3 regions of the Rhodoferax sp. GW821-FHT09E07 genome follow, and region 3 is predicted to be linked to each of the others. Evidence: predicted binding sites of a transcription regulator. Region 3 holds the regulator's gene; each other region holds the start of a gene.
The links. Region 3 encodes sigma-54, which starts transcription at its own class of promoters, with help from an activator protein. Its sites were predicted from a motif close to TGGCANGNAANCTGCTTT; they were not measured.
Positions count from the first base shown of each region.

Region 1: a site for sigma-54 is predicted at 4,717-4,734, ahead of atzF (allophanate hydrolase). Genes of this name have one in related genera too.
Region 2: a site for sigma-54 is predicted at 6,668-6,685, ahead of glnA (type I glutamate--ammonia ligase). Genes of this name have one in related genera too.

Region 1 covers NZ_JBWKOP010000001.1:222,551-233,152, forward strand. Annotated here, with positions in the region: gene AC07OE_RS01100 (ABC transporter permease) at 1-957, opposite strand, end outside; gene hpxZ (oxalurate catabolism protein HpxZ) at 970-1,344, opposite strand; gene AC07OE_RS01110 (AtzE family amidohydrolase) at 1,346-2,755, opposite strand; gene AC07OE_RS01115 (DUF4089 domain-containing protein) at 2,752-2,973, opposite strand; gene atzF (allophanate hydrolase) at 2,983-4,686, opposite strand; gene AC07OE_RS01125 (BMP family ABC transporter substrate-binding protein) at 4,844-5,947, shown strand; gene queE (7-carboxy-7-deazaguanine synthase) at 5,957-6,592, shown strand; gene AC07OE_RS01135 (6-carboxytetrahydropterin synthase) at 6,589-6,993, shown strand; gene guaD (guanine deaminase) at 7,081-8,391, shown strand; gene AC07OE_RS01145 (MFS transporter) at 8,395-9,648, shown strand; gene AC07OE_RS01150 (deoxycytidylate deaminase) at 9,661-10,197, shown strand; gene ypfJ (KPN_02809 family neutral zinc metallopeptidase) at 10,194-10,602, shown strand, end outside.
Region 2 covers NZ_JBWKOP010000001.1:567,017-577,618, forward strand. Annotated here, with positions in the region: gene AC07OE_RS02760 (PfkB family carbohydrate kinase) at 1-252, opposite strand, end outside; gene AC07OE_RS02765 (RbsD/FucU family protein) at 537-974, shown strand; gene AC07OE_RS02770 (transaldolase family protein) at 1,012-1,686, shown strand; gene AC07OE_RS02775 (DUF2726 domain-containing protein) at 1,703-2,410, opposite strand; gene AC07OE_RS02780 (DUF3369 domain-containing protein) at 2,488-4,017, opposite strand; gene AC07OE_RS02785 (16S rRNA pseudouridine(516) synthase) at 4,087-4,836, shown strand; gene AC07OE_RS02790 (EI24 domain-containing protein) at 4,841-5,701, shown strand; gene AC07OE_RS02795 (competence/damage-inducible protein A) at 5,698-6,507, shown strand; gene glnA (type I glutamate--ammonia ligase) at 6,732-8,147, shown strand; gene AC07OE_RS02805 (hypothetical protein) at 8,332-8,832, shown strand; gene glnL (nitrogen regulation protein NR(II)) at 8,884-9,960, shown strand; gene ntrC (nitrogen regulation protein NR(I)) at 9,989-10,602, shown strand, end outside.
Region 3 covers NZ_JBWKOP010000009.1:99,603-110,204, reverse strand. Annotated here, with positions in the region: gene AC07OE_RS18340 (THUMP domain-containing class I SAM-dependent RNA methyltransferase) at 1-1,218, opposite strand, end outside; gene rpoN (RNA polymerase factor sigma-54) at 1,215-2,828, opposite strand; gene lptB (LPS export ABC transporter ATP-binding protein) at 2,828-3,604, opposite strand; gene lptA (lipopolysaccharide transport periplasmic protein LptA) at 3,601-4,209, opposite strand; gene AC07OE_RS18320 (exopolyphosphatase) at 4,285-5,217, opposite strand; gene AC07OE_RS18315 (thiol:disulfide interchange protein DsbA/DsbL) at 5,302-5,955, opposite strand; gene AC07OE_RS18310 (SPOR domain-containing protein) at 6,019-6,699, opposite strand; gene argS (arginine--tRNA ligase) at 6,771-8,456, opposite strand; gene AC07OE_RS18300 (hypothetical protein) at 8,591-8,902, shown strand; gene ubiA (4-hydroxybenzoate octaprenyltransferase) at 8,958-9,827, opposite strand; gene AC07OE_RS18290 (LysR substrate-binding domain-containing protein) at 9,898-10,602, opposite strand, start outside.

The DNA of each region.
Region 1 (10,602 bases), on a different contig from region 3:
CAGCACCAGCACCGAGGCATCGGGCAGGCCCAGGCGGCGCTGCAGCAGGCTGCCCGCTGCGCCAAAGCCACCAAACAAAATGGCGACCGGGATGATGGCAATCGGGTTGTGCCGTGCGATGAACGACACCAGGATGCCGGCGTAGCCATAGAACGCGATCAGCGAGGCATTGGCATTGGTGTGCACCGCCGCCACTTCCACGGCACCGGCCAGGCCGGCGCAGGCACCGCCCAGCGCGCAGGCCACGATGACCAGTGCGGACGCCGGCAGTCCCACCAGTTGCGCGGTGCGCAGGTTGCCGCCCACCACGCGAATGGCAAAGCCCGAGGCCGTCCAGCGCAGCCAGATGCCCAGACCGATGCAGGCCAGCACACCCAGTGCCAGGCCCCAGTGCACCTCGGAGCCCGCAATCCCGCCGATGCGCAGCCCCTCCGACAGCGAGTAGGTGGCGGGCTTGTTCAGGCTGGCCGGATCGCGCATCGGGCCTTCCACCAGGTGCTTGAAGAAGCCGATGGCGATGTAGGCCAGCAGCAGGCTGCTGATGGTTTCGTTGATGCCGCGGTATTGGCGCAGCCAGCCCGCCAGTGCCACCCACAGCGCGCCGGCCAGCGCACCGGCCATGCAGACGATGACCGAGCCCGCCACACCATCGGGCAGCGGCACGCTGCGCGCCACCGCGGCGCAGGCCAGGCCGCCCAGCACCAGCGCGCCCTCGCCGCCGATGATGACCAGTCCGGCACGCGCGGGGATGGCCACGCACAGCGCGGTCAGCATCAGGGGAGCGGCGCGCTGCAAGGTGTTTTGCCAGGCAAACCAGCTGCCAAATGCACCCTGGAACAGCAGGGTCCAGACCTCCAGCGGGTTGACGCTGGCAAATGCCACCATCACGCCGAATACGAGCAGGGCCGCTGCAATCGCCATTACGGGCAGGGCCACAGGGGTCAGGGTGTTGCGCATGGGTCGGGTCCTTTATCCAAGCAGGCTCACGTGGGCAGCCACCACACGCCAGCCCTGGTGCGTGCGCATCCAGGTCTGGCTTTGGCGGCCGGTCTTGGCACTGCCCAGGCGCTGGAACTCGACATTGGCGGTGGCAAAGTCGCGCCCATAGGTGGTGATCACGTTCTTCAGCACCGCGCGCTGCAGCCCCTGGGGCGAGCGCCCGGCGCGGAACGACGCGATGGCGTCATAGCCGTACAGGTTTTCTGTGGCGCCGTAGCGCAGTGTGAGCGGGCTGTTCCAGAACAGCTCGTCCAGCACCGCCACATCGTTGTCCACCAGCGCGCGCTCGTAGCGCTCGCATTGCAGGGTCACTTCGGCCAACACGTCGGGCAGGTTGATGTCCACGCTAGAACTCCACAGGTTTGAGGTGTGCGGCGCCCGCTGCTTGCAGTGCATACGCCGCACGCAGGGCCAGGTCTTCGCGCCAGGGTGCGCTGATGATCTGCACGCCAATGGGCAGCCCGCCAGTGCCGCTGGGCCACATCGGTGCGGCCACCACAGGGCAACCGGCAAACGAGATGGGTTGGGTCAGCAGGCCGATGGAGGGGCGCGTAGGCAGCAGCGTGCCGTTGATGTCCAGCCACTCCGAACCCAGCAGCGGCGCGGCTACCGGCGTGGCCGGTGCCAGCAGCACATCCCAATGGCGCAGCAGCCTATTCACTTTGTCGCGGTAGATGCGGCGAAAGCGTTGCGCCCGCAGATACCAGGCCGCCGGAATCAACGCGCCCGCAATGAAGCGGTCTACTGACAGCGGCTCAAAGTCATCGGCCTGGGTGCGCAGATCGTCCAGGTGCTGGCTGCCGCCTTCGCTGGCCGTGACGATGAAGGCGGCTGCCCGGCCCAGCGCTGCGTCGGGCCACTCCACCGTATCCACCGCACCCAGCAGCTTGGCGGCGGTGGCCACGGCTTGGCGGGCCGGGTCGGTGGCATGGTCATGAAAGTAGCCGCCCAGCAGACCCACCCGCAAGCCCTGCACCCCCTGCTGGAGCGAGCCCACGGGCTGCACATGCACTGCGTGGCTGCCAGGGTCCAGCGGGTCCGGGCCCTGCAGCACGTCGTAGGCCAGGGCCAGGCTTTCCACCGAGTCGGCGAACGGGCCCAGGTGGTCGATGCTCTGCACAAAGGGATAGGAGCCGCGGCGTGACAGCCGCCCAAACGTGGGCTTGAGCCCCCACGTGCCACAGAAGGACGAGGGCACGCGGATGGAACCATTGGTGTCCGATCCCAGCGCAATGCCTATCTGGCCTGCGGCCACCGCTGCGCCGCAGCCGCCGGAGGAGCCACCCGCGGTGCGCGTCAGGTCGTGCGGATTGTGGGTGGGGCCGTAGTGCGTGTTTTCGGTGGTGAAGCCATAGGCGTACTCGTCCATGTTGAGTGATCCCACCAGCACGGCGCCGGCCGCCTGCATCTGTGCCACCAGAAAGGCATCGTGCGCGGCTGGCGGGTTGTGACGGTTCACCCTGGAGCCCGCGCGGGTCACCTCACCCGCCACGTCAAACAAGTCCTTTACCGCATACGGCACGCCGGCCAGTGGCGGCAGCACCTCGCCCCGCGCACGCCGGGCGTCCACTGCGTCGGCCTCCTGCAGGGCGCGCGGGTAGCTTGTGCTGGTGAAGGCGTTGATGGCGCCATCGGTGGTGTCGATGCGGTCCATGCAGGCCTGCGTGGCCTCGCGGGCGCTGACGTCGCCCGCCGCAATGGCCCGCGCCAGCGCAGCACTGGTGAGTCCCTGAATGTAGTTCGCTATGTTTTTCATAGCTTGCTGCGCATATTTGACAGGGGCTGGAAGGCCAAAGGCCTGTAGATCTCGGCCAGCTCGTCGTGCGGCTCCATGGGGGTGTCCAGCAGAAGCTGGGCCAACTGCGCGGTGCGTGTGAGGTGGGCCGCCACGCGCAGCGTGCGTGCTTCGTCCAGCGGCAGGTCCAGCGCCGCGGCGCTGGCCTTCACGTAGTTCAGGATTTCGGCTTCGGTCATGGCGGCCTCTCAAGGCGTGGTGGACTGGGTCAGGCGGGCCGCCAGGTAGGCGCGCCAGCCGCCGTGCGCGGTCACGTCCTGTGCGCTCTCCAGCGCGTGGCCTTCGCAGATGAAGCCGGTGACCCAGGTGCCGTCGGCCAGCTCCACGCGGCCCAGGCCCAGCGGCGGGGGGATGAGCGCCAGAAAACTGCCCACCTGTTCCTGGGGCATGTCCCACACCTCCAGCGCAATGGCCGCGCCACCGTTGGCCACGCGGCGCAGGCCGGGCTTGGGTGGCACGGTGCCGGGCAGGGCGTACAGGCGGTAGGCCGGCGCGGTGGTGGTGCTCTGTACCAGCCGGGCACCACGTTCCAGCAGCTGGCTGTTCAGCGGCATGCCCGAGAGGTGGGCGCCCACCACGGCCACCTGCATGCGTGCCGCACTGGTGGCAATGCCCGCCAGGGGCTGTGGCGCGGGCAGGGGCAGGTCCAGTGCCCCCTGGGGCAGGCCGGTGGCGTGGTGGTAGCGCTGGCCCAGCTCGGCCAGCGGCCAGTCGCTGCCGCAGGGCGCAATCAGCGTGATGCCAAAGGGCAGGCCGTCGGGGCGCAGGCTGCTGGGCACGGCGATGGCCGCGTAGTCCAGAAGGTTCACAAAGTTGGTGTACGCCCCGAGGTTGCGGTTCAGCACCACGGGGTTGGCCCGCATGGCGGCGATGGTGTAGTGCGTGGGCGCGGTCGGCACCAGCAGCACGTCGATGGCCTTCCACATGGCGGCGGCCTGCTGGCCACAGGCCAGCAGCTGGGTTTGTGCGGCGCACAGGTCGGCAGCGCTGTAGTTGCGGCCCTTGGCAATGATGCTGCGCACCGGCTCCATCACCTTGTCTTCGTGCAGGTCAAAGAAGGCGCGCACGGCGGCATAGCGCTCCGCCACCAGCGCACTCTCGTAGAGCAGGGTGGCGGCTTGCGCCAGCGGGGTGTAGTCAATCGGCACGGCCACACCCCCCATGGCGGTGAGCCGTGCCATGGCTTCGGTGAACGCCAGCTGTGCGGCCGCATCCCCAAAAAACTCCAGCTGCATGGGCACCCCAAAGCGGAATTGCTGGCCCCAGGGGGTGTGGGCCAGCGTCAGCGTGCGCGAATACGGGTCGCGTGCATCGGGCCCCTGCGCCACCGCCAGCACGCGGGCAGCCATGTCCACGGTGCGCGCGAAGATGGAGACGCAGTCCACACTCTGGGCGGCAGGCACCACGCCACGCGCGCTCAGCAGGCCTTTGCTGGGCTTGATGCCCACGATGTTGTTGAGCCCGGCCGGCACCCGCCCCGAACCTGCGGTGTCGGTGCCCAGCGCAAAGTCCACCTGGCCGGTGGCCACCACATAGGCCGAACCGGCACTGGAGCCGCCGGATACGTAATCGGGGTTGAAGGCATTGGGCACCGCGCCATAGGGCGAGCGCGTGCCGTTGAGGCCGCAGGCAAACTGGTCCAGGTTCGTCTTACCCACCAGCACCGCACCAGCATCGAGCAGCTTTTGCACCACCGTGGCGTGCGCGGCGGCTACGTAGGCAAATTCTGCGCAGGCGGCCGTGGTGGGGTGACCCTGGGCGTCGATGTTGTCCTTGATCGCAAAACGCAACCCCGCCAGCGGGCCGGTGCTGCTGCCCGCCAAAGGCGTGGCAAAGCGCGCGATCCAGGCCTGGGGGGCATCACCATCACTCCGGGAACTGCTCTGCACCATGTTGGAGTCCTGTCTTGTATCCAAGATGGGATTGCAAAAGCTGTGCCAAAAAAACCGGTCCCTGTGCCGTTCGGGCCTCGCCGGTTAAAATACGTCGCAAGGCCCGCTGCTCCGGCGGGCTTTGTCTTTTGTGTTCGGAGCCATGTAGAGGACTACCATGTATAAAAACCTCGCAGCCACTGTCGTGGCCGCTTGTTGTTTTCTGTTGGCGCCCCAGGGTGCCATTTCCCAGACCCCAACCCCTGCCAAGGACCAGCCGCTCAAGGTTGGCTTTCTGTACGTCGCGCCCCTGGGCGATGCGGGCTGGGTGCGCCAGCATGAGGAAGGTCGCCAGGCCGTGGCTGCCGCCCTGGGTGCCAAAGTGCAAACCACCTATGTAGAGAACGTGGCCGAAGGCCCCGACGCGGAGCGCGTGATCCGCGACCTGGCACGCCAGGGCTACCAGCTCATCTTCACGCCCAGCTTTGGCTATATGGAGCCCACGCTCAAAGTGGCGCAGGAGTTTCCGGATGTGAAGTTCGAGTCCATCACCGGCTACAAGACCGCGCCCAATGTGGCCACGGCCAATGCGCGCTACTACGAAGGCCGGTATCTTGCCGGCGTCGCTGCGGGGCGCATGACGAAGAGCAACCTGGCCGGCTATGTGGCGGGCTTTCCCATCCCCGAGGTGCTGCAGGGCATCAACGCCTTCACGCTGGGCATGCGCTCGGTCAATCCACAGGCCCAGGTCAAGGTGGTATGGCTGGGTGAGTGGTTCAACCCCACGCGCGAGCGCGACGCTGCCATGACGCTGTTCAACCAGGGCGTGGATGTGATCGCTTTCCACACCGGCTCCAATGCGGTGATGGCGGCCGCCCAGGAGCGTGGCAAGCTGGCCGTGGCCTACCACTCCGACATGCGCAAAGTGGCGCCCGATGCGCAGATCGTGGCGGTGACCCACCAGTGGGGCGCCTACTACACTGCGCGCGCACGGGCCGTGCTGGATGGCAGCTGGAAGAGTGGCAACGTCTGGGGCGGGGTCAAGGAAGGCATGATCCGCGTGGGCGACTTTGGCAGCAAGGTGCCCCAGGCCGTGCAAGCCGAGGTGCTGCAGCGGCAGAAGGACATTGCAGCGGGCAAGTTGCACCCGTTTGCGGCCCGGGCCGATGTGCGGGACAACGAAGGCAAGCTGGTGATTGCCAAGGGCAAGACCCTGGGCGACGCGGACATCCTGGGCATGAACTGGCTGGTGGCCGGCGTGCAGGGCAAGCTCAGCCATTAGGGGCCAGCGATGACATACCAGGTCAAGGAAATTTTCTACACGCTGCAGGGCGAGGGCTCCAACGCGGGCCGCCCGGCGGTGTTCTGCCGCTTTGCCGGCTGCAACCTCTGGACCGGCCGCGAACAGGACCGCGCGAGCGCTGTCTGCCAGTTTTGCGACACCGATTTTGTCGGCACCGATGGCACGCTGGGCGGCAAGTTCAAAACTGCGCAGGCGCTGGCTGAGCGCATTGCCGCACAGTGGCCCGACACCGATGCGGCGAACCGCTTTGTGGTGTTGACCGGCGGCGAACCCCTGCTGCAGGTGGATGCCGCGCTGATTGATGCTCTGCACGCGCAGGGTTTTGCCATTGCGGTGGAAACCAATGGCACGATCGCTGCGCCTGAGGGCATCGACTGGATCTGTGTGAGCCCCAAGGCCGGCTCCAGCTGGGTGCAGCGCAGCGGCCACGAGCTCAAGCTGGTCTGGCCCCAGCCCGGCATCACGCTGGCCGAATGCGAGGCGGCGGACTTTGAACACCGCTACCTCCAGCCCATGGACAACATCCTGCGGGCCGACAACACGCGGGCCTGCATCGCCCAGTGCCTGGAGCGCCCGCAGTGGCGCCTGTCCCTGCAAACCCACAAGATCACAGGCATCCGATGACCCAAGTGCCCGCCATTCCCCTTCCGCGCCGCTGCGAGGTGAGCCAGAAGTTCTTCTTCGACGCGGCCCACACGCTCAAGCGCACCCTGGACGACGCGGAGGAGGTCGCTGGCAGCCGCCGCATCCACGGCCACACCTACCACGCCGAAGTTTCCGTGGCCGGCAATGCCGACGAGGACACCGGCATGGTGGTGGACCTGGGCCACCTGCGCAACGCCATTGCCGTGCTGCGTCCGCGTCTGGACCATCACCTGCTGGACGAAGTGGAAGGCCTGGGGCCGCCCACGCTGGAAAACCTCGCCGCCTTCATTTGGCGCGCCATGGCGCAGGAGTTCAGCGGTCTGTGGCAGGTGCGTGTCTGGCGCGAGGGCATTGGCGACAGCTGCACCCTGCGCGCCTGAAGGCCTTGCTGCGCCTTCCGGTGGCGCCATAGGGGCTATGCGCAGCTTGGTATAGAGATTGCTGCGCCGCGTTATATGCTCGCCCGCATGAAAGCCTACCGCGCCTCCCTTTTATGGTTTGCCCCCGACGCCCCGGGGCAGGCCCGTTTTGAAACCGATGGCCTGCTCGTTGTGGGCCCCAATGCCCAAGGCACCCAGGTGGTGCAGGCCATTGGCGCATACAGTGCCATCGCTTCCCAGTACCCCGATGTGGCAGTGGAGCACTTTCCGGGCCGCATCATCGCGCCGGGATTTATCGACCTGCATATCCACTACCCGCAGACCAACGTCATCGGCTCACCTGCGCCCGGCCTGCTGCCCTGGCTGGAAAACTACACCTTTCCAGAAGAAAAACGCTTTGCAGCCCCCGAATACAGTGCGCAAGCAGCTACTTTTTTTGTAGCGGAACTGCTGCGCAACGGCGTCACCAGCGCGCTCACCTTTGCCACTTCGCATGTGGAATCGGTCCACGCGCTGTTTGCCGAGGCGCAGGTGCAGAAGATGCGCCTAATCACCGGTCTGTGCCTCATGGACCGCCATGCGCCCGCGGGCCTGCTGAACCAGGGGCAGGGCAGTGTGAGTGGCACCGAGCAAAGCCTGCGCGACACCGAAGCGCTGATCCAACGCTGGCACGGCGTGGACCGCCTGGGCTACGCCATCACCCCGCGCTTCGCCCCCACCAGCACCGAGGCCCAACTGCGCGGCGCGGGCGAGCTGGCCAAGCGCTACGGCGATGTATGGATCCAGAGCCATGTGGCCGAGAACAAGGACGAGATCACCTGGGCGCGCGAACTCTTCCCCGCATCCCGCAGCTACCTGGCCACCTACGACGACTTTGGCCTGATGCGCGACCGCGCCATCTACGCCCATTGCATCCACTTCGACGACGATGACCGGGCGCTGATGCGCGATGCCGGCGCCGCAGCGGCCGTCAGCCCCACCAGCAACCTGTTCCTGGGCAGTGGCTTCTTCGACTATGAGGGCGCCGACCGCGTGGGCTACGCCTACGGCCTGGCCAGCGATGTGGGCGGTGGCACCAGCTTCAGCCCTTTCCACACCATGCTGGCGGCTTACTACGTGGGCCGCGAGGGCCAGACCAAGCCCGGCCTGTCGCTCTCGCCCCAGCACCTGTGGTGGCAGCACACGGCAGGCGCCGCGGCAGCCCTGGGGCTGGGCGGTGTGGTGGGCGACCTGCAACCGGGCAGCGAGGCGGACTTTGTCATCATCAACCCCCAGGCCACGCCGCTGCTGGCGCACAAGACGGCGCTGGCGTCCAACCTGGACGAACTGCTGTTCTCGCTGATCGTCCTCGGCGACGACCGCTTGATTGAAAAGACTGTGATTTCCCAAGCCCACTAGGGCATGCGCCCATTTTTCAAGGAAACCATGATTGAGACTGAAGTGTCCGTGCCGTTGACACGGCTACAAATTGTGCTGGTGATTCTGGCGTTGGCCTGTGGCGGTTTCGCTATCGGCACCGGTGAATTTGCCATCATGGGCTTGCTGCCCGATGTGGCCAGCACCTTTGCCGTGACGACACCGCTGGCTGGCTATGTCATCAGCGCCTATGCGCTGGGCGTGGTGGTGGGAGCACCACTCATTGCCATTGCCGGCGCTAAATCCTCGCGCCGCACGCTGCTTCTGATCCTCATGGCCGTCTTCACGCTGGGCAATCTCGCCAGTGCGGTGGCGCCCGGTTTCCTGAGCTTTATCGTGCTGCGCTTTCTCTCCGGTCTGCCGCACGGGGCCTACTTTGGCGTGTCGGCGCTGGTGGCTGCCTCCCTGGTGCCGCTGGACATGCGGGCCCGCACGGTGGGCTACGTGATGCTGGGGTTGACCGGCGCGACGCTGATCGGCACACCGGTCATGGCGCTGTTTGGCCAGTACCTCAGTTGGCGCGTCATGTTTTTTGCAGTCGGACTTATGAGCGTGCTGACCGTGACGCTCATCTGGATCTACCTGCCGCGCGACACACCCGAAGCGGGCGCCAGCGTGATGCGCGAGCTGGTGGCGTTCACCCACCCCCAGGTGCTGCTCACCCTGACGCTGGCCGCTACCGGCTTTGGCGGCATGTTTGCCATCTTCTCCTACGTCGCCAGCACGGCCACCGAGGTGGCCCACATGCCGGTCAAGATGATCCCGGTGATCATGGTGTTGTTTGGTATCGGCATGAATGTGGGCAATGTGGTGGGCTCCAAGCTGGCCGACATCAACCTTATGGGCACCATCGGCGGCATGTTGGTCTACAACATCGTGGTGATGACGATGTTCAGCCTGACTGCCGCGTCACCCTGGATGCTGTGCCTGTGCGCCTTCCTGATCGGCTGCACCTTTGCCGCCGGCCCGGCCACCCAGACGCGGCTGATGGACGTGGCATCGGATGGCCAAACCCTGGCTGCGGCCTCCATGCACTCGGCCTTCAATATCGCCAACGCCCTGGGCGCCTGGCTGGGCGGCCTGGCCATTGCCTTTGGCTACGGCTATGCGTCCACCGGCTATGTGGGTGCCTTCCTGTCCTTTATGGGCCTCTTCGTGTTCGCGGCGTCCGTCCTGCTGGAGCGGCGTGCCAGCGCTACGCCCAGCACGGGGGACTTGGTGTCAGTCGGGCAGGAATGATAGGCTTGGGGCATGAAGAATCTTCCTCTGCTCCACTGGCATTCGATGTTCATGGGGGTGGCGCTGTTGGCGTCCGGCCGCTCCAAGGACGCGCGCAAGCGCAACGGGGCCTGTATCGTCAGCCCGGACAACAAGATTTCCGGCGTCGGCTACAACGGCCTGCCGCGCGGCTGCAATGACGACGACGAGCACTACTGGCAAGACGACGACAACGACCCGCTGAACTCCCGCCACAGCTACATCGTGCATGCGGAGCAGAACGCCATCCTCAACTGCACGACGCTGCCGCTGCACGGGTCCACCATCTACGCGACCCAGTACCCGTGCCCCCGGTGCGTGCAGTCCATCATCCAGGTCGGCATCAAGCGCGTGGTCTACCTCGACAAGAAGGCGCACCAGGAGCGCATCAACGGGGCCTCTGAAAAAATGCTGGCCGATGCAGGCGTCGAGATCGCATCCCTGCAGGAACTGCACCCCGAGTCCGCCGACTGGTCCCTAGAGCTGGCCCAGTTCATCGAAGGCTCCACCCAAGGGAAGCCCACACCATGAAATGGGAAGGCAACCGCGAATCCGACAACGTCGAAGACCGCCGCGACGGGTCTGGTGGTGGCTTTGGCGGCGGTGGCCTGGGCGGTTTGCTCGGGGGACTGCTGGGCAGCCGCTTGGGCGTGGGCACCATCGTGGTGGCGCTGCTGGGCGGTTGGGCCCTGGGTATCAACCCGCTCACCATCCTGGGCCTGCTCAGTGGCGAAGGCGGGCCTGCACCCCAGGTGCAGCAGGCCCCGGCCCACCGCCCACCGGCGGACGACAAGATGGCCAAATTCGTCTCCACCGTGCTGGCCGACACCGAGGACGTGTGGACCGATGTGTTCAAAAAGGGCGGTGCCGATTACCAAAAGCCCAAGCTGGTGCTGTTCCGCGGTGCCACGCCCACCGCCTGCGGCCAGGGCCAGA
Region 2 (10,602 bases), on a different contig from region 3:
CACTGCCAAAGAGGTGGGCAGGGGGCTGGGGGGCGACAGCACCTGCACACCATCGCTGCGCAACTGCGCCTGCATGTGTTCACCGAACTGGTCGGCCGACAAGGGGTTTACATAACCCACTGCAGCACCGCGCAACGCGGCGGCGCGGGCCAGGTTAAACGGGCTACCGCCCATGAAGGGGCGCAAGCTACCATCGGCCTGGGCCACACAATCCATCAAGGCCTCACCCAGTACCCATATCGATGCAGTCATTGTTCTCTCAGATTGGTTGATGCGCTTCGTCTGGTCTGTACCAGCGCGCTGCGCAGCTTAAACCGGCGCAATACCTGTGACCACGCCTGATTTGGCAAAAAGTAATACCTATTTTGCAGTGGCAGCGAGAATAACGCAGTTTCGTTTAAATAAATCAAGTAGTTTTACTAATATGATTTCGTATCAGGGTCTGGCATGCTCCAGCCCTGACGTAAACAGGCTATCGGTGTCCGTGCAGATTTTTGCGGTGCACGCGTTGGCCCCCATTTAAGGAAGATTGCGCTATGTTGAAGGGAATAGATCCTTTGCTGACTCCGGAGTTGCTCATGCACCTTTCGGCCATGGGCCATGGAGAGTGGGTGGCCGTGGTGGATGCCAATTTCACGGCGGACTTTTTGAGCGCGGGCAAGCCGCTGGTACGCCTGCCCGGCCATTCGCTGGAACGGGTGAGCAAGGCTGTGCTGTCGGTGATTCCGCTGGCGGAAGATGTGGCGTGTCCAGCTGCCTACATGCGTGTCAGCCACCAGCCTTTGGAGCACCGCACGGCTGCCCAGCAGGCGGTGGTGGACTGGCTGCAGCAGGAAGGATTGCCCGAAAGCCGCGTGGAACCGGTTGAACGCTTTGCCTTCTATGACAAGATCAAGGGTGCCAGCCTGATTGTCCAGAGTGGCGAGGCGACTGCCTATGGCAACGCCATGTATTGCAAGGGCGTGATCCTCTGAGCCCCAATTTGGGGGCGTTGAACAAAGGAATTTGGGTGTGAAAATTTACCTTGACTCGGCGCAGGTGACGAGTTGGATCCTGCCTGCCGGTTGCCCTGCTGTGCAGGGCGTGACCACCAACCCCAGCTTGGTGTTTCAGGCCGGTCTCCCCGTCACGTTGGCGTCCTATCTGGGCTTGGTGCAGGCAGTTGCTGACCACGGTTTTGCCGAGCTGATGCTGCAATTGCCCAGCGCGGACCTGACAGACGCCGCGCGGTGGCTGAATGCGCTGCGCAATGCGGCCGACGCTGCGCGCGTGCAGCTCACCATCAAGCTGCCGTGTGCCGCGGTGTGGGAGCCCTGCATTCGCCAGGTTCGAGAGTCTGGGCAGGCGATTTTGTTGACAGGACTCTCCAATCCAGTGCAGCTACTCTGGGCGCGTGACATGCGAGCCGACTACGTTGCGCCCTATGTGGGGCGCTTGGCCAACGACGGGCGCAATGTCTGGGCGCTGATGCAGGCCTGTGTGGCACTGCAGGGGCAGGGGCCGCAATTGCTGGCTGCGAGCATCAAGTCGCCCGAAGTATTGGCCCAACTGATCGGGATTGGGGCGGCTGCCGTGACCCTGCCACCCGCCAGTCTCGCGGCATGGTCCACTGATGCGCTCACGCAAGCGGCCATGGCGCAGTTCGACCAGGATACCCAGGCCAGCCTGGCACTTGGCGCGCGCTAGTAGCGCGCCGCTAGATTCAGGCCGCGTGGTCGTTCACGCGGCTGTCCAGCGGACTGACAAAGGAATTGATTTCCCAACCCGAGGCCAAGCGGCTTTCCGGGAAATCGGATGCTGGTGCGGCTTCCAAAGGCGTCAAGCCTGAGGGAGTGCCCTCCGCGTCCTTGCTCTGCCGGCGCCGGGTGACCACCGCGTGCAGGTGGTCGCGCACATCCTGGAAGCGGGATTCCAGCGGTTGACTGCCCGTGACATGTGCTGCCTGTTCGCCCAAAAAGGCGGCTCGAATCTGGCTCAGGTGCGGCAGGTTGGCGGGGTCCACCACCCAGTAGCGGATATTGCATTGGTCCAACAAGCTGTGTTTGAGGGTCTGGTTGCCCATGGACAGGCCGTGCGGGCCAATCACGTCAATGCAGCCCACCACCTTGCCATCCAGTCCGCAGATGGTGAAAGTGCAGTACACCCCGTTCAGGATCTTGTACCAGTGCGTCGCCTCGGTCTGCTTGGCAGGGGCGGTGAAGCGGGTGACGGGGAGTTTGATGAGGATGTGCTGGTCAAACATCACCTTGGTGAGCCAGATCCAGACGCGCCGTTCCTGGGAGTTGACCAAGGGACGGGTTTTAAGGGGCCAAACCGAGGGGATACGCCGCCGCTGGCGTTGCTGGTAGCGGTCCCACCCCCAATACAGGGCGGCCCCCAGCGCGATACCGACTACAAGAGAAAGCAACATCACGTTCCACCCTGAAAGTTAAGCCGTCTTTGCGGCTCTGTAATTGGGTAAAAGTTTACCGTGCTTTTGCGATTTGGTCAGTTTTTGTAAATCTTCTCGACTTCTGCGCGGTGCGTGTTCACCAAAGCTACCAGGCTGGGGTCAAAGTGCCGGCCGGCCTCAGCGTTCAGGTAGTCCAACGCCTCAGCCAGAGGCCAGGCCTTCTTGTAACAGCTGGCGCTGGCCAGCGAGTCCAGCACGTCGGCCACGGCGGCAATACGCCCAGGCAAGCTGATGGCGTCGGCCTTGAGGCCTTGTGGGTAGCCCGTGCCGTCCCAGTGTTCGTGGTGCTCATGGGCTATTTGCGCACCCAAGGCATGTACGCGCGACCGTGAACGCGAGAGCAGGGCGTGTCCCTCGCCGGCATGGGTTTTCATGGTCTCCCATTCTTGCGCATCGAGTGGACCGGGCTTGGTGAGGATGTGGTCAGGAATGCAGACCTTGCCCACATCGTGGAGCGTGGCCGCCACCCGCATGAGCTCTACCTCGTGGTCACTGGCACCCAGCTTGCTCACCAGCAACGCGGCCAGATCACCCACCCGCTGGGGGTGCAGGGATGACTCGTTGCAGCGCCGCTCGATGGCGCCGCTGAGCAGGCCGATGGTGGAGCGCTGTACCGCCTCGGTGTCCTCGCGCAGCAGCAGGCCGTCGTAGGTGATGGCCACGTTGCGCGAAAACAGCTCCAGCAACTCGCAAGCCTGGTCATTGATGGGTTCGTCAAACTCCATGTAGATCAGGCTCTCGCTGCCGGCCTTGGTCTTGAAGTAGCCTGCGTAGTGCTGCTCTCCATGGTGGCTGGCTTTGTCACGCAGCGCGCGGGCAATGGCGTCCTGCACGCTGCGCGGCAGGTTGCTCACTTCCTCGTCCACCATGAGCTGCGAATAGGCCTCGGTGGCTGCCAGTACCTTGAGCTGGCCTTCGTTCGAATTCGCTGTGTAGGCGGACACGCGGCTGGCGCAAAGGCCCTCACCATTGAGGTCCAGCAGGAAATTGACCTGCTCCAGCACGGCGGAGGCAAAGCCTCGCAGGTTGCGCGAATCACAGACTTGGCTGATAGCTTCGATGGAGCGGCGCAGACCCAGGCGGGCGTGCTCGATGCGCATCAGGTCGCGGTAGGCGCGCAGGCCAGCGTAGAAGACCGTGATCAGCTTGCGCCGGGTGAGGTCGGTTTTTTCCTTGTAGTCGTTGATGTCGTAGTCGCGGATCACCTGCTCTTCAGGCGCCTGGCCTGGCTGGCCGGTGCGCAGGATGATGCGCACGTTCAGGTTGCCCAGCTCTTCACGGATGTGGCGGGCCAGATCCAAGCCAGCGTGTTCGGTTTCCATCACTACGTCCAGCAGGATCAGCGCAATGTCCGTGCGTGTGGCCAGCACGGTGCGGGCTTCGGTGGCGCTGTAGCAGTGGGTGAACTCCAGGCGGCGGCCGTCCATCTCGAAGTCCGACATCACCAGCTTGGTGACTTCGTGCACGGCGGGTTCGTCATCCACCACCAGAACCTGCCAAGGCACCAGCCCCTTGCGGGTCACGGGTTCTGCTTGCTCGTCACTAAACACCAGATCATCAGACATGTGTTGGTTGCTCGCTAAGAGATGGGTGGACAAAGTTTAAATCGGATTGTGGCTGCGATACTACGGTCCATGCAGCTTCAGGAAATACTCTATTCGCAGGGCTTTGGCACGCGCCGGGTGTGTGCGGGTTTGATCCAACAGGGTCTGGTGCAGGTCTACATGCCAAATGACACGCTAGCCCCCGTCGCCATTGAACAAGCAGCTACTGAATTTGTAGCAGAGGGTTTGCGTTTCAAGGTGCAGGGTGTGGAGTGGCAGTACTTCGAGAAGGCCTACATCGTGCTGCACAAGCCAGCTGGTACGGAGTGTTCGCAAAAGCCCTCCACCTACCCCAGCATCTACACGCTGCTGCCATCTCCGCTGCGCACAAGGCCGCAAAAAGCCGCTGTGCAGGGCGTGCAGGCTGTAGGCCGGCTGGACCAGGACACCACGGGCATGCTGCTGCTCACCGACGACGGTAAGTTCATCCACAAAATGAGCTCTCCGCGCCACCATGTGCCCAAGGTGTATGACGTGACAGTGAAGCACCCGTTGGATGAAAAGCAGGTTCAAAAGCTGTTGGCTGGCGTGGTGCTGGACGATGACCCCAAGCCCGTGCGCGCCGCCGCCTGTGAGGCTGTGGGCGAGTTCCACTTGCGCCTGACCCTGACGGAGGGCAAGTACCACCAGGTCAAACGCATGGTGGCTGCGGTCAGCAACCGGGTGGAAGGGCTACACCGTTCCAAAATCGGTGGCATGGCTTTACCGGCCGATCTCGCGCCTGGTCAGTGGCGGTGGCTGAGTGCCGATGAATTGGCTGCCGTGCAGGCGGTGGGCTAGAACCATGAACGCCATGCTCGATGCCTTCTGGCGCTCGGTGGCGTACTGCCTGCACCCACGGGTGATTGGCCTCTCGCTGTTGCCGCTGCTACTCATGATCGGGCTGATTGCCGGGCTGGGCTATTTTTTCATGGACGCCGCGCTGGCGGCCGTACAGCGCATGCTGGAGTCCTCCGACCTGCTCAACAGCCTGTGGGCATGGCTCGAATCGGCAGGTGCGGGTAAATTGAAAACCGTACTGGTCCCGCTGATCGTCATCGCTGTGGCCACGCCCCTGATTGTGATGGCCTGTCTGTTGTTGGTTGCCATGCTGATGACGCCACTGATGGTGCGCCTGGTCACCCGACGCCGTTTTCCACAGCTGGAGCGCACCGGCGGTGCTTCCTACGCTTTCAGCATCGTCTGGGCCTTGGGCTCCACAGTGCTGGCGCTGTCGGCCATGCTGCTGTCCGCGCCGCTGTGGTTTGTGCCTCCGCTGGTACTGATCGTACCACCGCTGATTTGGGGCTGGCTGACCTACCGCGTGATGGCGTTTGACGCGCTGGCCGACCATGCCACGGCCGAAGAGCGCCATACCCTGTTCCAGCGCCACCGCTGGTGGCTGCTGGGCATGGGCGTGTTTGCGGGATACCTGGGGGCCGCGCCCAGCCTGGTCTGGTCCGTGGGTTTTGTGGCCGTGGCCATGGCGCCATTCCTGATCCCCATTTCCATCTGGCTGTACACCCTGGTGTTTGCTTTCGCGTCGCTGTGGTTTGCCCACTACTGTCTGGCGGCGTTGCAGCAACTGCGCTGGGAGCGCGCCCAGGTGCCACCTGCGCCACCCCAGTCACCTGAATTGCCCGTCAACCCTCTGGAGCTTGCATGAACGTTGGTTTGGTCATCATCGGAGACGAAATCCTGTCGGGCAAGCGTGCCGACAAACATTTGTCCAAAGCCATTGAGCTGTTGGGCGAGCGGGGTTTGCAGCTGGCCTACGCAGACTATGTGGGTGACGACCCCGAGCGCATCACCCAGACCTTGCAGCGTGCGTTTGCCTCGGGCGACGTGGTGTTCTCATTTGGTGGCATAGGTGCAACACCCGATGACCACACGCGCCAGTGCGCGGCGCGTGCGCTGGGCGTGCCACTGGAATTGCACCCGCAGGCCGAGCAACTGATCCGCGAGCGCATGCAGGACGTTGCCATGGAGCAAGGCTTGCCCTACGAGCCTGATCGCGCCGACAACGTGCACCGCCTCAACATGGGCATGTTTCCCCGCGGTGCGGCCATCATTCCTAACCCCTACAACAAGATCCCCGGCTTCAGCTGTGTGGGGACCCAATCCGGCGGCGTGCACTTTGTTCCCGGCTTCCCGGTGATGGCCTGGCCCATGGTGGCATGGGTGCTGGACCAGCAGTACGCGCACCTGCACCGCCGCCAGGGTTGGCTGGAGCGATCTGTGGTCGTTTTTGGTGCCATGGAGTCCACCCTGACTCCCTTGATGGAGGCGTTGGAGCGCCGCCACGCGGTCAAAGTGTTCAGCTTGCCCAGCGTGGACCACCCGGAATGGGGGCGCCACATCGAGCTGGGTGTGAAGGGTGAACCGGCTGCGGTGCAACTGGCGTACGCGGGTCTGCTGGAAGGGCTGAATGCACTGCAGATGTCGCTGGGCCCTGAGTTGGTGCGAGGCTGATTCTGCACAGAACTAGTGCGCACCAACATTGCACCAATATGGTGCAATGTTGGTGCAAAAGGCGGTTACACGGCTGCATCTTTGCGGTGCGCCACCCTAAAACGCCGGTTTCTCAGGGCAGAATACGGCGGTTTCTCTAAATTGCCCAGCTGGCGGCTTTTGGCACAAAAGCTGCATTGAAGACGGGGCAATTCTTTTTTACAACCGTGCAACAGGAGTATTTGATGGCCAAGACCGTCGCAGACGTGATGAAGATGGTGAAAGAGAACGAAGTCAAGTTTGTTGACTTCCGTTTCACCGATACCCGCGGTAAGCAGCAGCACACCACCGTGCCTGTCTCGCATTTCGACGAAGACAAGTTCACCTCCGGCCATGCGTTCGACGGTTCTTCCATCGCCGGCTGGAAGGGCATCGAGGCTTCCGACATGTTGTTGATGCCCGATCCCAACACGGCCAACATCGACCCCTTCTTCGAAGAAACCACCATCATCATGAACTGTGACGTGGTGGAACCTGCTGACGGCAAGGCCTACGACCGCGATCCCCGTTCCATCGCCAAGCGCGCAGAAGCCTACCTGAAGGCTTCCGGTATCGGCGACGCAGCCTACTTCGGTCCTGAGCCAGAATTCTTCATCTTCGACGGCGTGCGCTGGAGCACTGAATCCAACAACACCTTCTACGAAATCGACGAGTACGAAGCACCTTGGAACACTGGTTCCAAGCTCGAAGGCGGCAACCGCGGCCACCGTCCCACAGTGAAGGGCGGCTACTTCCCCGTGCCTCCAGTCGACAGCACGCAAGACATGCGCGCAGAGATGTCCCTGATTCTCGAATCCCTGGGCATCCCAGTTGAAGTGTTCCACCACGAAGTGGCGGGCGCTGGCCAAAACGAAATCGGCACTAAGTTCTCCACCCTGGTGGAACGTGCTGACTGGACCATGCTGCAAAAGTATGTGGTGCACAACGTGGCCAATGCCTACGGCAAGACCGCCACCTTCATGCCCAAGCCTTACCACGGTGACAACGGTTCCGGCATGCACGTGCACCAGTCCGTGTGGAAAGACGGCAAGAACCTGTTTGCTGGCGACGGCTATGCCGGTCTGTCTGACTTCGCGCTGTACTACATCGGCGGCATCATCAAGCACGCACGTGCCCTGAACGCTATCACCAACCCCGGTACCAACAGCTACAAGCGCCTGGTTCCTCACTTCGAAGCTCCGGTCAAGCTGGCGTACTCCGCCAAGAACCGTTCCGCTTCCATCCGCATCCCGTTTGTGGCGAACCCCAAGGGCCGTCGCGTGGAAGCCCGCTTCCCCGATCCATTGATGAACCCCTACCTGGGCTTCTCGGCCCTGTTGATGGCAGGTCTGGACGGTGTGGAAAACAAGATCCATCCCGGCGAAGCAGCCACCAAGGATCTCTACCATCTGCCTCCCGAGGAAGATGCCAAGGTACCAACCGTGTGCCACAGCCTGGACCAAGCGTTGGAGCACCTGGACAAGGACCGCGGCTTCTTGACCAAGGGTGGTGTGTTCACCGACTCTATGATCGATGCCTACATCGATCTGAAGATGCAAGAAGTGACCCGTTACCGCATGTCGGTACACCCTGTCGAATACGACATGTACTACTCCCTGTGATTTCCGCTGCCTCTGCGGCAGTGGTTTTCTGTAGAAAGGACGGCGCAAGCCGTCCTTTTTTTTGCAAACACACCGATACAGATTTGTGTCCAATTGGCAGGGATACTGGTGGCGGTTTTGTTTTTGGGCACTTTTTGGCGCATACTGAATCCACCGCCAGGCACCCCGTTAGCGCGGACACAGCATGAATACCCATTCTTTGATTTTTTTGATAGCTTTTGGCTCGCTTTCCGGCGCGTTCGCGCAGGAGCGCATTTACCGTTGTGGCAACGAGTACACCAACACGGTGTCCGAGGCCCAGGCGAAGAACTGCAAGTTGATCTCAGGCGGCAATGTCACCGTCGTGCAGGCACAAAAGCCTGGTACGAAAGTCGCTTCAGCAGCGCCGAGCCCGGCGCGTGTGGATTCACCCGATCAGCGTGCCAAAGATTCGGATGCACGGCTGATTCTTGAGGCGGAACTCAAGAAGGCTGAAGCCAAGCAGATCGAGCTGCTCAAGGAGTACAACAACGGTGAGCCTGAAAAGCTGGGTCCTGAAACCCGCAACTACCAGAAGTACCTGGACCGCGTGGCCGAACTCAAGGCCGCCATTGCCCGCAACGAGAGTGACATTGCCGGTATTCGCCGCGAGCTGGGCCGTGTGCCCGGTGGGGCTACGGCCCAGTCTGCGCCACTCGCCAAATAGCGGTGCCGCGGTTGTGTGGCCCGGCTGGCTGCGCCGTATTTGACTATTTCCATGCCCGTGACCCGCACAGACCCTATCCCCGAGCGTTTCCAATCGTTTGACCTGCTGGCCACCCTGGTGGCTGTGGTGTATGCAGATGCCTCCGTGCAGTTTTCCAACGCTGCGCTGGAAGATGCGCTGGGCACTTCGCGCAGAACCATTGTGGGTTCCAGCTTCGCGGATGTATTCACGGAGCCGGCCGCCTTGCAAAGCGCGCTGGAAGGGGCCGCAGAAAACGCTTTTGCGGCCTTGCGCTATGACGCCTGGCTCAAGCGCGCGGCGTTGGACCCCATGCCGGTCCACGTGATTGTCACGCGCACTGAGTTCTCCGAAGAAATCATCATCGAGATGGTGCCTCTGGAACAGCAGACCCGCCAGGACCGCGAAGAGCGTCTGGCTGAGCAAGCGCAGACCAACAAGGAACTGATCCGCAACCTGGCCCATGAGATCAAGAACCCCTTGGGTGGTATCCGTGGCGCAGCACAGTTGCTCGAGATGGAGATGGAGTCGCCCGAGCTGACCGAATACACCCAGGTCATCATCCATGAGGCAGACCGTCTGCAAAGCTTGGTGGATCGGCTCTTGGCACCCCATCGCAGGCCCCACCTGGTGGGCGACGTGAACATCCACGAAGTGTGCGAGCGTGTGCGCTCGCTGATCATGGCCGAATTCCCGCGCGGTCTGCGTGTGGTGCGTGACTATGACACGTCGATCCCGGAATTTCGTGGGGACCGAGAGCAACTCATCCAGACGGTATTGAACATCGCCCACAACGGCTGCCAGGCCTTGTCAGAGCGCATTGCCGCGGGCGATGCACGGCTCACATTTCGCACGCGTGTAGCCCGTCAGGTAACGTTCGGTAAACAGCGCTATCGGTTGGCATTGGAATTGCATGTCATCGACAACGGACCTGGTGTGCCAGATTCGATCAGAGACCGCATTTTTTATCCGCTGGTGTCGGGCAGAGAAGGTGGTTCGGGGCTGGGGCTGACATTGGCGCAAACCTTTGTTCAGCAACACCACGGTTTGATTGAAGTGGATAGCGTGCCAGGCCGAACGGATTTCAAAATACTGATCCCGTTACCGTAAACACAAAAACACAAGGGTGCGCCACAACATGAAGCCGATTTGGATCGTAGATGATGACCAGTCCATCCGCTTCGTGCTGGAGAAGGCGCTGCTGCGTGAGCATCTGCCCACACGCAGCTTTTCCAATCCACGCGATGTACTGAGTGCCCTGGCCACGGCCGCGGACGATGAGGGCCCCCAAATTCTGGTGAGCGATATTCGCATGCCAGGCGGATCCGGGCTGGATCTGCTCGACAAGGTCAAGGCCAAACACCCCGGTTTGCCCGTCATCATCATGACGGCATTTTCCGATCTGGACAGTGCTGTAAGCGCCTTCCAGGGCGGTGCCTTTGAATACCTGCCCAAGCCGTTTGACCTGCCCAAGGCGGTGGAGTTGATCCGCCGTGCGGTGGAAGAAAGCCAGCGCGAAGAGGTGGCCGAAGAGCGCATGGCCGAGTCCCCCGAAATGCTGGGCCAGGCACCCGCCATGCAGGACGTGTTCCGTGCGATTGGCCGGCTGAGCCAAAGCAACGTCACGGTCATGATCACTGGCGAATCGGGCTCCGGCAAAGAGCTGGTGGCGCGTGCGCTGCACAAGCATTCGCCGCGCGCCGACGGCCCCTTTGTGGCCATCAACACCGCGGCCATTCCCAAGGACCTGCT
Region 3 (10,602 bases):
GACCATGTCGAACTTGAACAGGCGGCACTCCAGCGGGCCGTTCCACATGGGCACGCGGCGTGATTCCTTCAAACGCATCTTGCTAGGCAGCTTCAGGTCCGGCGTCAGCACCCAGGCGGTCCAGCCGCTGTAGTTCTTCTTCCAGTGGCTGGCCAGTTGGTTGAAGAAGTCCACGCCCTCGTCGGTTTGCGCCAATTCACGCGCGCCAAAGCGGGCGCCCTCGCCCTCCCCAGCCACACCGCCGATGCCGATACGTTCGCCATAGGGCGGGTTCAGCACCATCACGCCGCCGCCCTCAATCGGGGGCATGCGCTGCAGCGCGTCGCCGCCGCGGAACTCGATCACATCGGCCACGCCGGCGCGCTGCGCGTTGCGCTGCGCAAAGTCCACCATGCGGTGCGACACATCGCTGCCGTAGATCAGCGCGGTCTGGCCCGGATCGGGCTTGACCACGTTGGCAGCAGCCTCGGCCTTCATGTCCGCCCATTCCTGCGAACGGAAGGGGCGGTATTTCTCGAACGCAAAGCGACGCAGCGAACCGGCCGCGATGTTGCAGGCAATCTGCGCGGCTTCAATGGCCACGGTGCCGCTGCCGCAGCAGGGGTCGTACAGCGGCATCAGGTCGTCGTCCCCCGAGGCCCAGCCGCTGGCGGCAATCATGGCGGCGGCCAGGGTTTCCTTCAGCGGTGCATCGCCCTTGTCTTCGCGCCAGCCGCGCTTGAACAGCGGCTCGCCCGAGGTGTCGATGTACAGCGAGCAGGCGTCGGTGGTCAGGTGGGCGTAGATGCGCACATCGGGCCACTGCGTGTTCACATCAGGGCGCACGCCGTTGGCCACCTCGCGGAAGCGGTCGCACACGGCGTCCTTCACCTTGAGCGCGGCAAAGTTCAGCGAGGTCAGCGGGCTGTGCTGCGCCGTCACCTCGACCTTGATGCTTTCCTTGGGGGTGAACCACTGCTCCCACGGCACTTGCAGGCCGGCGCGGTACAGGTCCTGCTCGCTCCGGTACTCGGTGTACGACACCAGCACGAGCACGCGCTGGGCCAGGCGGCTGTAAAGGTTGAGCAGCATGGCGTGCGCAAACGAGGTGCGCACGGCCACGCCGCCACGCTGCTTGGTCACGCAACCGGGGGGCAGACCGGTGATCTGCAAAATCTCCGGCGCCAGGTACTCCTCCACGCCGGCTGCGCAGGGGAGAAAAAGGGTCAGTTGGTTCATAGCGCTTTGCGGAGTGAGGCGGGGGCGATCTTCAGGCCCTCGCGGTATTTGGCCACGGTGCGCCGTGCGCACTCGATGCCCTGCTCCTTGAGCATGTCGGAAATCTGGTTGTCGCTCAAGGGCTTTTTGGCGCTCTCGGAGGCGATGAACTGCTTGATCAGCGCGCGCACCGCGGTGCTGGAGGCATTGCCACCGCTCTCGGTGCCCAGGCCCGAGCCAAAGAAGTACTTAAGCTCAAAGGTGCCAAACGGCGTGGCCATGTACTTGGCCGTGGTCACGCGGCTGATGGTGGACTCGTGCAGGCCCAGCTCGTCGGCAATCTCGCGCAGCACCAGGGGGCGCATGGCGAGTTCGCCGTGGGTGAAGAAGTTTTTCTGCCGCTCCACGATGGCCGTGCTCACACGCAGGATGGTGTCAAAGCGCTGCTGGATGTTCTTGATGAACCAGCGCGCCTCTTGCAGACGCTGCTGCAGCGCAGCGTGGCCCGCACCGTCGCGGCCACCACGGTGGTTGCGCAGCACATTGGCGTAGATGTCGTGCACTTTGAGACGCGGCATGACGTCGGGGTTGAGCTGCACACGGAACTTCGGAATGCCGCCGGCCTTGCCGATGGCCACCACGAGCACGTCGGGCACGATGATGTTGCGCTCTACGTCCACAAAGCGGCGCCCGGGCTTGGGCTCCAGCCGGGCGATCAGCGCAATCGCCTCGCGCACCAGCGTGTCGCTGCCCACACCCATCTGCACCAGACGCTTGATGTCGCGCCGCGCCAGCAGATCCATGGGCTGGCGGCAAATGCCCAGCGCGACCTGCAGCACCTCCAGGCGGTCATGCTCGCCATCTTCTTCGGCATTGGCCAGCAAATGGGCTACTTGCAGACGCAGGCATTCGCCCAAATCGCGCGCCCCCACGCCCACAGGCTCCAGGCTGTGCAGCAGGCCCAGGGCCACGGTGAAGTGGTGCGCCAGGTCCTGCAGTTGTTCTTCGTCGCCGGGGTTCAGGCTGCGCGCCAGGTCTTCCAGCGGGTCTTCCAGGTAGCCATCGTCGTTGAGGGATTCGATGAGAAAGCGCAGCGCGGCCGCATCGGTGGCATTGGTACGCAGGCTTAGGGCCTGGCGGTGCAGATAGGCTTGCAGCGATTCGGTGGAGCGCGCCAGCTCGGTGGCGTCCTTTTCTTCGTCGTCACCCAGGTTGTTGGCCTTGGCCTTGGCGTCCACACCCCACTCGCCATCGTCGGGCGTCATTTCGGTGGTGCCGTCGCCTTCCCAGTTGGGTTCGTCGCTGCTGCTCAGCGGCGCCGCTTCTTCATCGCTGGAGGCTCCAGCCCCCGTGGATGTTGCGTAGTCAGCTACAGAATTAGGAGCGTATTCAGCGTCACCGGTCTCTGACAGCCGATCGCCTTCGCTCACCGTTGCGTCGGAGGTGCTGAGCCCGAAGTCCTCGCGCTCGGCCCGGTCCTCGGTCAGTTCCAGAAACGGGTTTTCGTCCAGCATCTGCTCCACCTCCTGGCTCAGCTCCAGCGTGGAGAGCTGCAGTAGACGGATGGACTGCTGCAACTGGGGCGTGAGCGCCAGGTGTTGGGAGACGCGTAAGGAAAGACCCTGCTTCATCACATCTTGAAGTGTTCGCCGAGATAGACGCGGCGCACATCGGCGTTGTTCACGATCTCGGAGGGGGTGCCCTGCGCCAGCACATGGCCGTCACTGATGATGTAGGCGTGGTCGCAGATGCCCAGGGTTTCGCGCACGTTGTGGTCGGTGATCAACACCCCGATGCCGCGTCCCTTAAGGAAGTTGATGATGCGCTGGATCTCGATCACCGCAATCGGGTCGATACCGGCAAACGGCTCATCCAGCAGGATGAAGCGCGGCCGCGTGGCCAGCGCCCGTGCAATCTCCACCCGGCGCCGCTCACCGCCCGACAGGGCCAGCGAGGGCGATTCGCGCAGGTGCTCCACACGCAGATCCTGCAGCAGTGCGGTCAGGCGTTTTTCAATCTCGACCGACGTGAGCGGCTCGCCCGCCTCGTCGCGCTGCAGCTCCAGCACGGCGCGCACGTTGTCTCCCACATTGAGCTTGCGGAAGATGGACGCCTCTTGCGGCAAATAGCCCAGTCCCAGGCGCGCGCGGCGGTGGATGGGCATGTGCTCGATGGACTGGCCATCAATTGTGATGTCCCCAGCGCTGGCGCGCAGCAGGCCCACGATCATGTAGAACGAGGTGGTTTTGCCCGCACCGTTGGGGCCCAAGAGGCCGACCACTTCGCCGGTGCGCACGGCCAGCGAGACATCCTTGACCACCTGGCGTTTGCCATAGGATTTTTGTAAATGCCGGGCTTCCAGCCGCCCGGTACTGGTGTCCGGGGCTTCTTGGGGAATGTCGCTCACTGGGCGGGCTTCTCAAGTTGCGGCGTGGCACGCAGGGTGGCGCCGGGCTGGGGCGGCGTGGCGGCCTCGGACTCGGGTTTGGGCGTCAACATGGCGCGCACGCGGCCGGCCGGGGCGGCAGCCGTCTTGGGGGCGCCGTCCACGGTGAATTTGTCGGTCAGGTTTTCATAGAGGATGACGGCGCCCGTCACCTCATCGGCCAGCGTGGCCCCGCGCAGGCGGCGCAGCTGGGCTTTTTTGACAAAGCGCACGGTGTCGGCCTTGCCGTCGTACTCGATGGTGTCGCCATCACCTTCAATGAACTCGTCCAGGCCTTCTCGCTTTTGCCGGAAAAACGCGGGAGTGGCGGTCGAACCGGTCACCACGCCGTACTGGTAGCCATCGGGGTCCTGGCGCACCTCAATCTGGGCGCCACGGATCAGGATGCTGCCCTTGGTCAACACCACATGGCCGGTGAAGACACTGACCTGCTTCAGGTCGTCATAGCGCAGGGCATCCGCCTCCACGTTCATGGGCTTGTTTCGGTCGGCTTTTTCGGCCCACGCAAGGCCGCCTGCGCTGGCAAACACCAGCGACACGGTCACAGACAGGATGGTTTTTTTCATAAAGGCACGAAACTTGCTCGAAAAGCGCTTCGGCCATTGTACCGAGCGCTTTGCGCATTTCGCGCCTTGGCGGGTTCAGCCGTCGGCGTTAATTTTTTTGACCAACGCCTGCAACACTTCGGCAGCCCGGTCGTTCTCCACCTGGCAGGTGCCCGCATTGGCATGGCCGCCCCCGCCGTAGGACAACATCAGCTCGCCGATATTGGTTTTGGAGCTGCGGTTGGTGATGGACTTGCCGGTGGCAAACACGGTGTTCTGCTTCTGCAGACCCCACAACACGTGGATGGAAATATTGGTCTGCGGGAACAGCGCGTAGACCATGAAACGGTTCACTGCAAAAATGGTGTCTTCGTTGCGCAGGTCCAGCACCAGCAGGTTGCCATGCACGGTGGAGCAGCGCAGCAGCTGCTCCTTGGCCTTGGCGGCGTGGTCAAAGTACAGCTCCACGCGCTCCACCACATCGGGCAGCTGCAGAATCTCGTCAATGCCGTGGTGGCGGCAGTACTGGATCAAATCCATCATCAGCTGGTAGTTGCTGACGCGGAATTCACGGAAGCGGCCCAGTCCAGTGCGCGAGTCCATCAGGTAGTTGAGCAGCACCCAGCCCGTGGGGTTCATGATCTCGTCGTGGCTGAAGCGGGCCGAATCGCCCTTGTCCACGGCTTCCATCATGTCGTGGAAGCGGGCCGGAAAGCGGCTGGCGCCGCCATAGTGGTCGAACACCACGCGCGCGGCCGAATCGGCGTCGGGCAGGATGATGTGGTTGGGGCGCTCGCCCGTGTTGCGCACGGTCTCGGACTCGTGGTGGTCAAAAGCCAGGTGCACGCCGGGCACATAGGGCAGGTTGGTGGTGATGTCGCGGTCGGACACCTCCACCTTGCCATCCTGCATGTCCTTGGGGTGGACGAATTTGATCTCGTCGATCAGGTCCAGCTCGTTGAGCAGCACCGCACACACCAGCCCATCAAAATCACTGCGGGTGACCAGCCGGTACTTCTGATGTGCCATGGGGAAACTCTCCACAAAGGGGTTGAATGACAAATCATTCTAGCCCTGTGGATTGCCTCTGCGGCCCGCGCAGAGGCGTGTTTTTTAGCGGGCGGTACGCGCTTGGACGATCAGCGCGTCCACGATCTGCAGCGCGCGCTGCATGTTGCCGGCGATGGAGCCATCGGTGTAGTAACGGCCAGCCACACCCAGGGCGGGCACGCCTTCCACCTTGTAGGCGTTTTGTAGCTGGGCGGCCTTGGTCGCCTTGGTAGCCACGCTGAACGAGCTGTACTGCTCGACAAATTTGGCCTTGTCCACGCCCTGCTTGGCCACCCATTCGACGATGGCATCACCACCGCTGAGGTTTTGCCTCTCCACATGGATGGCGGCAAACACCTTGGAGTGCAGCTTTTCCACCAGGCCCATGGCCTCCAGCGCGTAGTACAGGCGCTGCTGGGGCACAAAGCTGTCCTGGAAAGCCACAGGCACGCGGCGGAAGGACACGTCCTTGGGCAGCTTGGGAATCCAGGCCTGCAAGGTGGGTTCAAACGCATTGCAGTGCGGGCAGCTGTACCAGAAGAACTCCACCACCTCGACCTTGCCAGCAGGGGCCTCCACGGGAGCGCGGGGGTCCACAGGCTGGTAATCAGTGCCCGCTTGCGGGGCTTTGGCCTGTGCCTGGGCGCTGGCGGCCCACAGGGCGGAAGATGCGATGGCGGCGCCAGTGGCGGCTTGGGTAAATACGCGACGTTTCATGGGTTCAAAAGCTCCAAAGTGCCTGGATGGGAGTGGACTGGGCGGGGAAAGTTCCAGCGCTGCTTAGCGCTGCACGCGCACCAAGGCGGTTTCCAGACCGCTCTTGTCCAGCTTGTCTTTGGCTTTGTCGGCGTCGTCCTTTTTGTCGAACGGGCCTACCCGCACGCGGAACACCGGGCGGCCCGACTGCTCGCGCTCGGAGATCTTGGTCTCAATGCCGCTGAGCGACAGCTTGGCGCGGTGGGCCTCCGCATCTTCAGCGGTACGGAATGCGCCCACCTGCACAAAGTAGGTGAATGCATCGGCCTCGCTGGCTGCGCCCGCCTTGGCCTTCGCCAGGTCGCCCAGGGGGTCTGCCGACACAGCGGGTTTGAGTTCGCCCTTGGCGTCCGGCTTGGCGGCCTTGGCATCCTTGGGGTCTGCCTTGCCATCGGTCTTGGCATCGGCTTTGACGTCTGCCTTTGTCTCCGGCTTGGCGGCCTTGGCGCCCGACGCGGCAGAGGCCGGTGCGGCAGCAGTGGGCACCGCAGGCGCAGGGTTCTTGCCGTAGAGCAGCGCGTTGGGATCCCAGTTCTTGTTCTTCTGGGCTTCGGCCGCGTCCTGGTCGGCGCTGCGGCTCTGGCTCTTGTTGATGAAAGGCACGGGCACCTTGGTGACGTACACCGCCACGGCCAACGCGGCCCCCAGGCCCACCACCACACCGACGATGAAACCCACAATGGTTCCGCCACGTTCAAACTTCATGTGCTGCTTTCTCTCTCTTAATCAGTGAGGGTCACAGCACATTGCTAGGCAAGTGGTCTGACCCCCAAGTCTCACATCTTTTGCGGGGCACTCACGCCCAGCGCCGCCAAGCCATTGTGCAATACCTGCGCGGTGGCTGCGACGAGCGCCAGACGCGCCAGTTTTACCGCTTCGTCGTCCACCAGGATGCGCTCGGCATCGTAGTAGCTGTGGTAGCTGGCGGCCAGTTCGCGCAGGTAGAAGGTCACGTCATGCGGCGCGTTGTCGGCCGCTGCGGCGGTCAGCATCTCGGGGTACTTGGCCAAGAGCAGCATCAGGGCCTGGGCCTGCGGGCTGTCCAGCGCCGACAGGTCCACACCCTTGAGGCTGGCTACATCCCCACCCCAGGTGGCCAGCACCGAGCAGATACGCGCATGCGCGTACTGCACGTAGTACACCGGGTTGTCGTTGTTCTTGGTGACGGCCAGGTCCACGTCGAAGGTGTATTCGGTGTCGGGCTTGCGGGACAACAGGAAGAAGCGCACGGCGTCCTTGCTGGTCCATTCGACGAGGTCGCGCAACGTCACATAGCTGCCCGCGCGCTTGCTGATCTTCACCTCTTCGCCGCCCTTGACCACGCGCACCATGGTGTGCAGCACGTAGTCAGGGTAGCCCTGGGGAATGCCCACGCCTGCGGCCTGCAGGCCGGCGCGCACGCGGGCGATGGTGCCGTGGTGGTCCGTACCCTGGATGTTCACCACCTTGGTGAAGCCACGCTCCCACTTGGCGATGTGGTACGCCACATCGGGCACAAAGTAGGTGTAGGTTCCGTCCTGCTTGCGCATGACGCGATCCTTGTCGTCGCCATAGTCGGTGCTCTTGAGCCACAGCGCGCCGTCCTGCTCGTACGTCTTGCCGGCGGCCTGCAGGCGCTTCACCGCGTCGTCCACGCGGCCGCTGGTGTAGAGGCTGCTTTCCAGGTAGTAGTTGTCGAACCTCACCGCAAACGCCTGCAGGTCCAGGTCCTGCTCGTGGCGCAGGTAGGCCACGGCGAACTGGCGCATGCCGTCCAGGTCGTCGATGTCGCCACTGGCAGTGAACTCACGGTCGTCGGACTTGACGGTCTTGCCCGCCAGGAAGTCGGCGGCAATGTCGGCGATGTAGTCGCCGTTGTAGGCTGCGGCCTTCTCGCCGCTGGGCCATTGGTCGTCACCGGGCTTGAAGCCCTGGGCGCGCAGATGGGTGCTGCTGGCCAAGGTGCCAATCTGCACGCCCGCGTCGTTGTAATAGAACTCGCGGTACACATTCCACCCCTGGGTTTCCAGCAGGTTGCAGATGGCATCCCCCAGCGCGGCCTGGCGGCCATGGCCCACGTGCAGCGGGCCCGTGGGGTTGGCCGACACAAATTCGACCAGCACGCGCTGGCCGTTGGAGGGCTGGTAGCCAAACTGGGCGGCCTGGCCCAGCACCTCGCGCACGATTTCCTGCTTGGCCGCGGGTTTCAGGCGGATGTTGATGAAGCCGGGGCCGGCGATCTCGATGTCCTGCACCCACTGGGCATACACGGGTGTGGCCAGCAGCGCGGTGCGCAGGCTCTCTGCCAGGGCGCGGGGATTTTGCTTCAGCGGCTTGGCCAGTTGCATGGCGGCCGTGGTGGCGAAATCGCCGTGGGCCGCCACTTTGGGGGATTCGAAGGCGGCTTTGGCACCCGCGCCAGGGGAGAGGGTGTCCAGACAGGCGGCCAGCGCCTGCAGAAGGTCGTGTTTGACAGTGAGCATCTGCCGATTTTACGGGGCTGCCCCGAAACCCCGACCAGCGGTCAACGGCGCTGTCATCTTTTCGTTATAAGCTTCAAACCGTTAGGGGTTTTCTGCAACGGCGGCCTCGCTGCCACTTTTTGATAGGACGACTGATGAAACAACTGATCTCCCTCGTGGCTCTGGGTCTTGCTTTGGCCGTGGGTGGCGCACACGCCGCTGACCCAAAACCCGCCGCTGCCAAGAGCAAGCTGGCCACCTGCAGCTCGGAGGCCAAGGGCCTCAAAGGTGACGAGTACAAAAAGAAACGCGATGAATGCATGAAGGGCGATGGCGCCGCCGCCGCACCAGCCGCCAGTGCGGCCCCGGCGCCCAGCCCCGCCTGCGAAAAGTCGGCTGCCGACAAGAAGCTGCACGGCGCTGCCAAGAACGCCCACATCAAGAAGTGCATGGCGGACGCGAAGTAAGAGCCAGCCGCTCCCCCAAAAGCCCGCCCAGTGCGGGCTTTTTTACGCCCCCGATTTACATTCCAATAGCCAGCGCCAGCCCCACAAACACCGCAAATCCCACCCAGTGGTTGAGGCGGAAAGCCTTGAAGCACCCCTCACGGCTGCGGTCGGCGATCAGCGTGCCGTGCCAGACCACCTGCGCCCCCGCCACCGCCACACCCAACCACCAGGCCCAGGGGCGCACCAGCGCCGACTGCACCAGCCAGGACCACAGCGCCAGGTAGACAACGTAGAACCCCAGCACAGCCGTTACGTCCCAACGGCCCAGCGTGATGGCCGAAGTCTTCATGCCGATCTTCAGGTCGTCATCCCGGTCCACCATGGCGTACTCGGTGTCGTAGGCCAGCACCCAAAACAGGTTGCCGACCAAAAGTGCCCAGGCCTGCCAAGGCACCGCCCCCGTAACGGCGGCTAAGGCCATGGGAATGCCAAAACTGAAGGCCACACCCAGCACCGCCTGCGGCATGGAGACATAGCGCTTGGCATAGGGGTAGACCAGGGCCACGGCCAGTGCGGCAAATGACCAGGAAATCGTGGCGGCGTTCGTCGTCAACACCAGGCCAAAGGCGGCCAGCGCCAGCACGGCGCCCACGGCCAGCGCCTCGCGCGTGGAGATTCGCCCGCTGGTCACTGGGCGCTGTGCCGTGCGTTTCACGTGTTTGTCGAACTCGCGGTCGGCCACGTCGTTGACGCAGCAGCCCGCGCTGCGCATGAGTATGGTGCCCAGCGTGAACACGGCCAGTAGGTGCCAGCCGGGGAAACCACCCGCCGCCAGCCACAGCGCACTCAGCGTGGGCCACAGCAGCAGCAGCCAGCCCGCGGGGCGGTTCCAGCGAATCAGGTCCAGGTAAAGGGAGCGCTTGGAGGAAAAAAAGGAGGGCACAGATTTGCTATGAATAAGAGAGCTACAAGCCAAATATTGACGGGGGCTTGTGGCCCATTTTGCTCAAAAATCAGGACAAACGCGTGACACCGGGCAGTTCGCAGCCATAGACCGCGTTGCGCAGCGCGGCAATAGCCTCGTAGCGGGTGAAACTGCGCCGCCACGCCAGCACCACGCGGCGCGTGGGCGGAGGCAGCTTGCCGTCCTGCACCGGCAGGTATTTCACAAAGGGTTCGTCGCCGCGGCGCTTCTTGGTCTCAAACGCATCCTTGGGCACGGAGAGGCGCGGCACCAGGGTGATGCCCATGCCCGCGGCCACCATGTGTTTGATGGTTTCCAGCGATGAACCTTCAAAACTCTTGCGGATGCCTTCTGCGTCACTGGAGAAACGCGCGAACTCGGGGCACACCTCCAGCACGTGGTCGCGGAAGCAGTGGCCATTGCCCAAGAGCAGCATGGTCTCGCTCTTGAGCTCTTCGGTGGTCACGCTGTCTTGCTTGGCCAGCGCATGGCTGGTGGGCACGGCGGCAAAAAACGGCTCGTCGTACAGCGGCGCCAGCGCCAAGCCCGTGTCGGGGAAGGGCTCGGCCAGGATGGCGCAGTCGATCTCGCCGGTGCGCAGCATTTCCAGCAGCTTGACGGTGAAGTTCTCCTGCAGCACCAGCGGCATCTGGGGCGACTTGGTGATGACCTGGCGCACCAGGTCCGGCAGCAGGTAGGGCGCGATGGTGTAAATCACGCCCAGTTTCAGGGGACCGGCCAGTGGGTCCTTGCC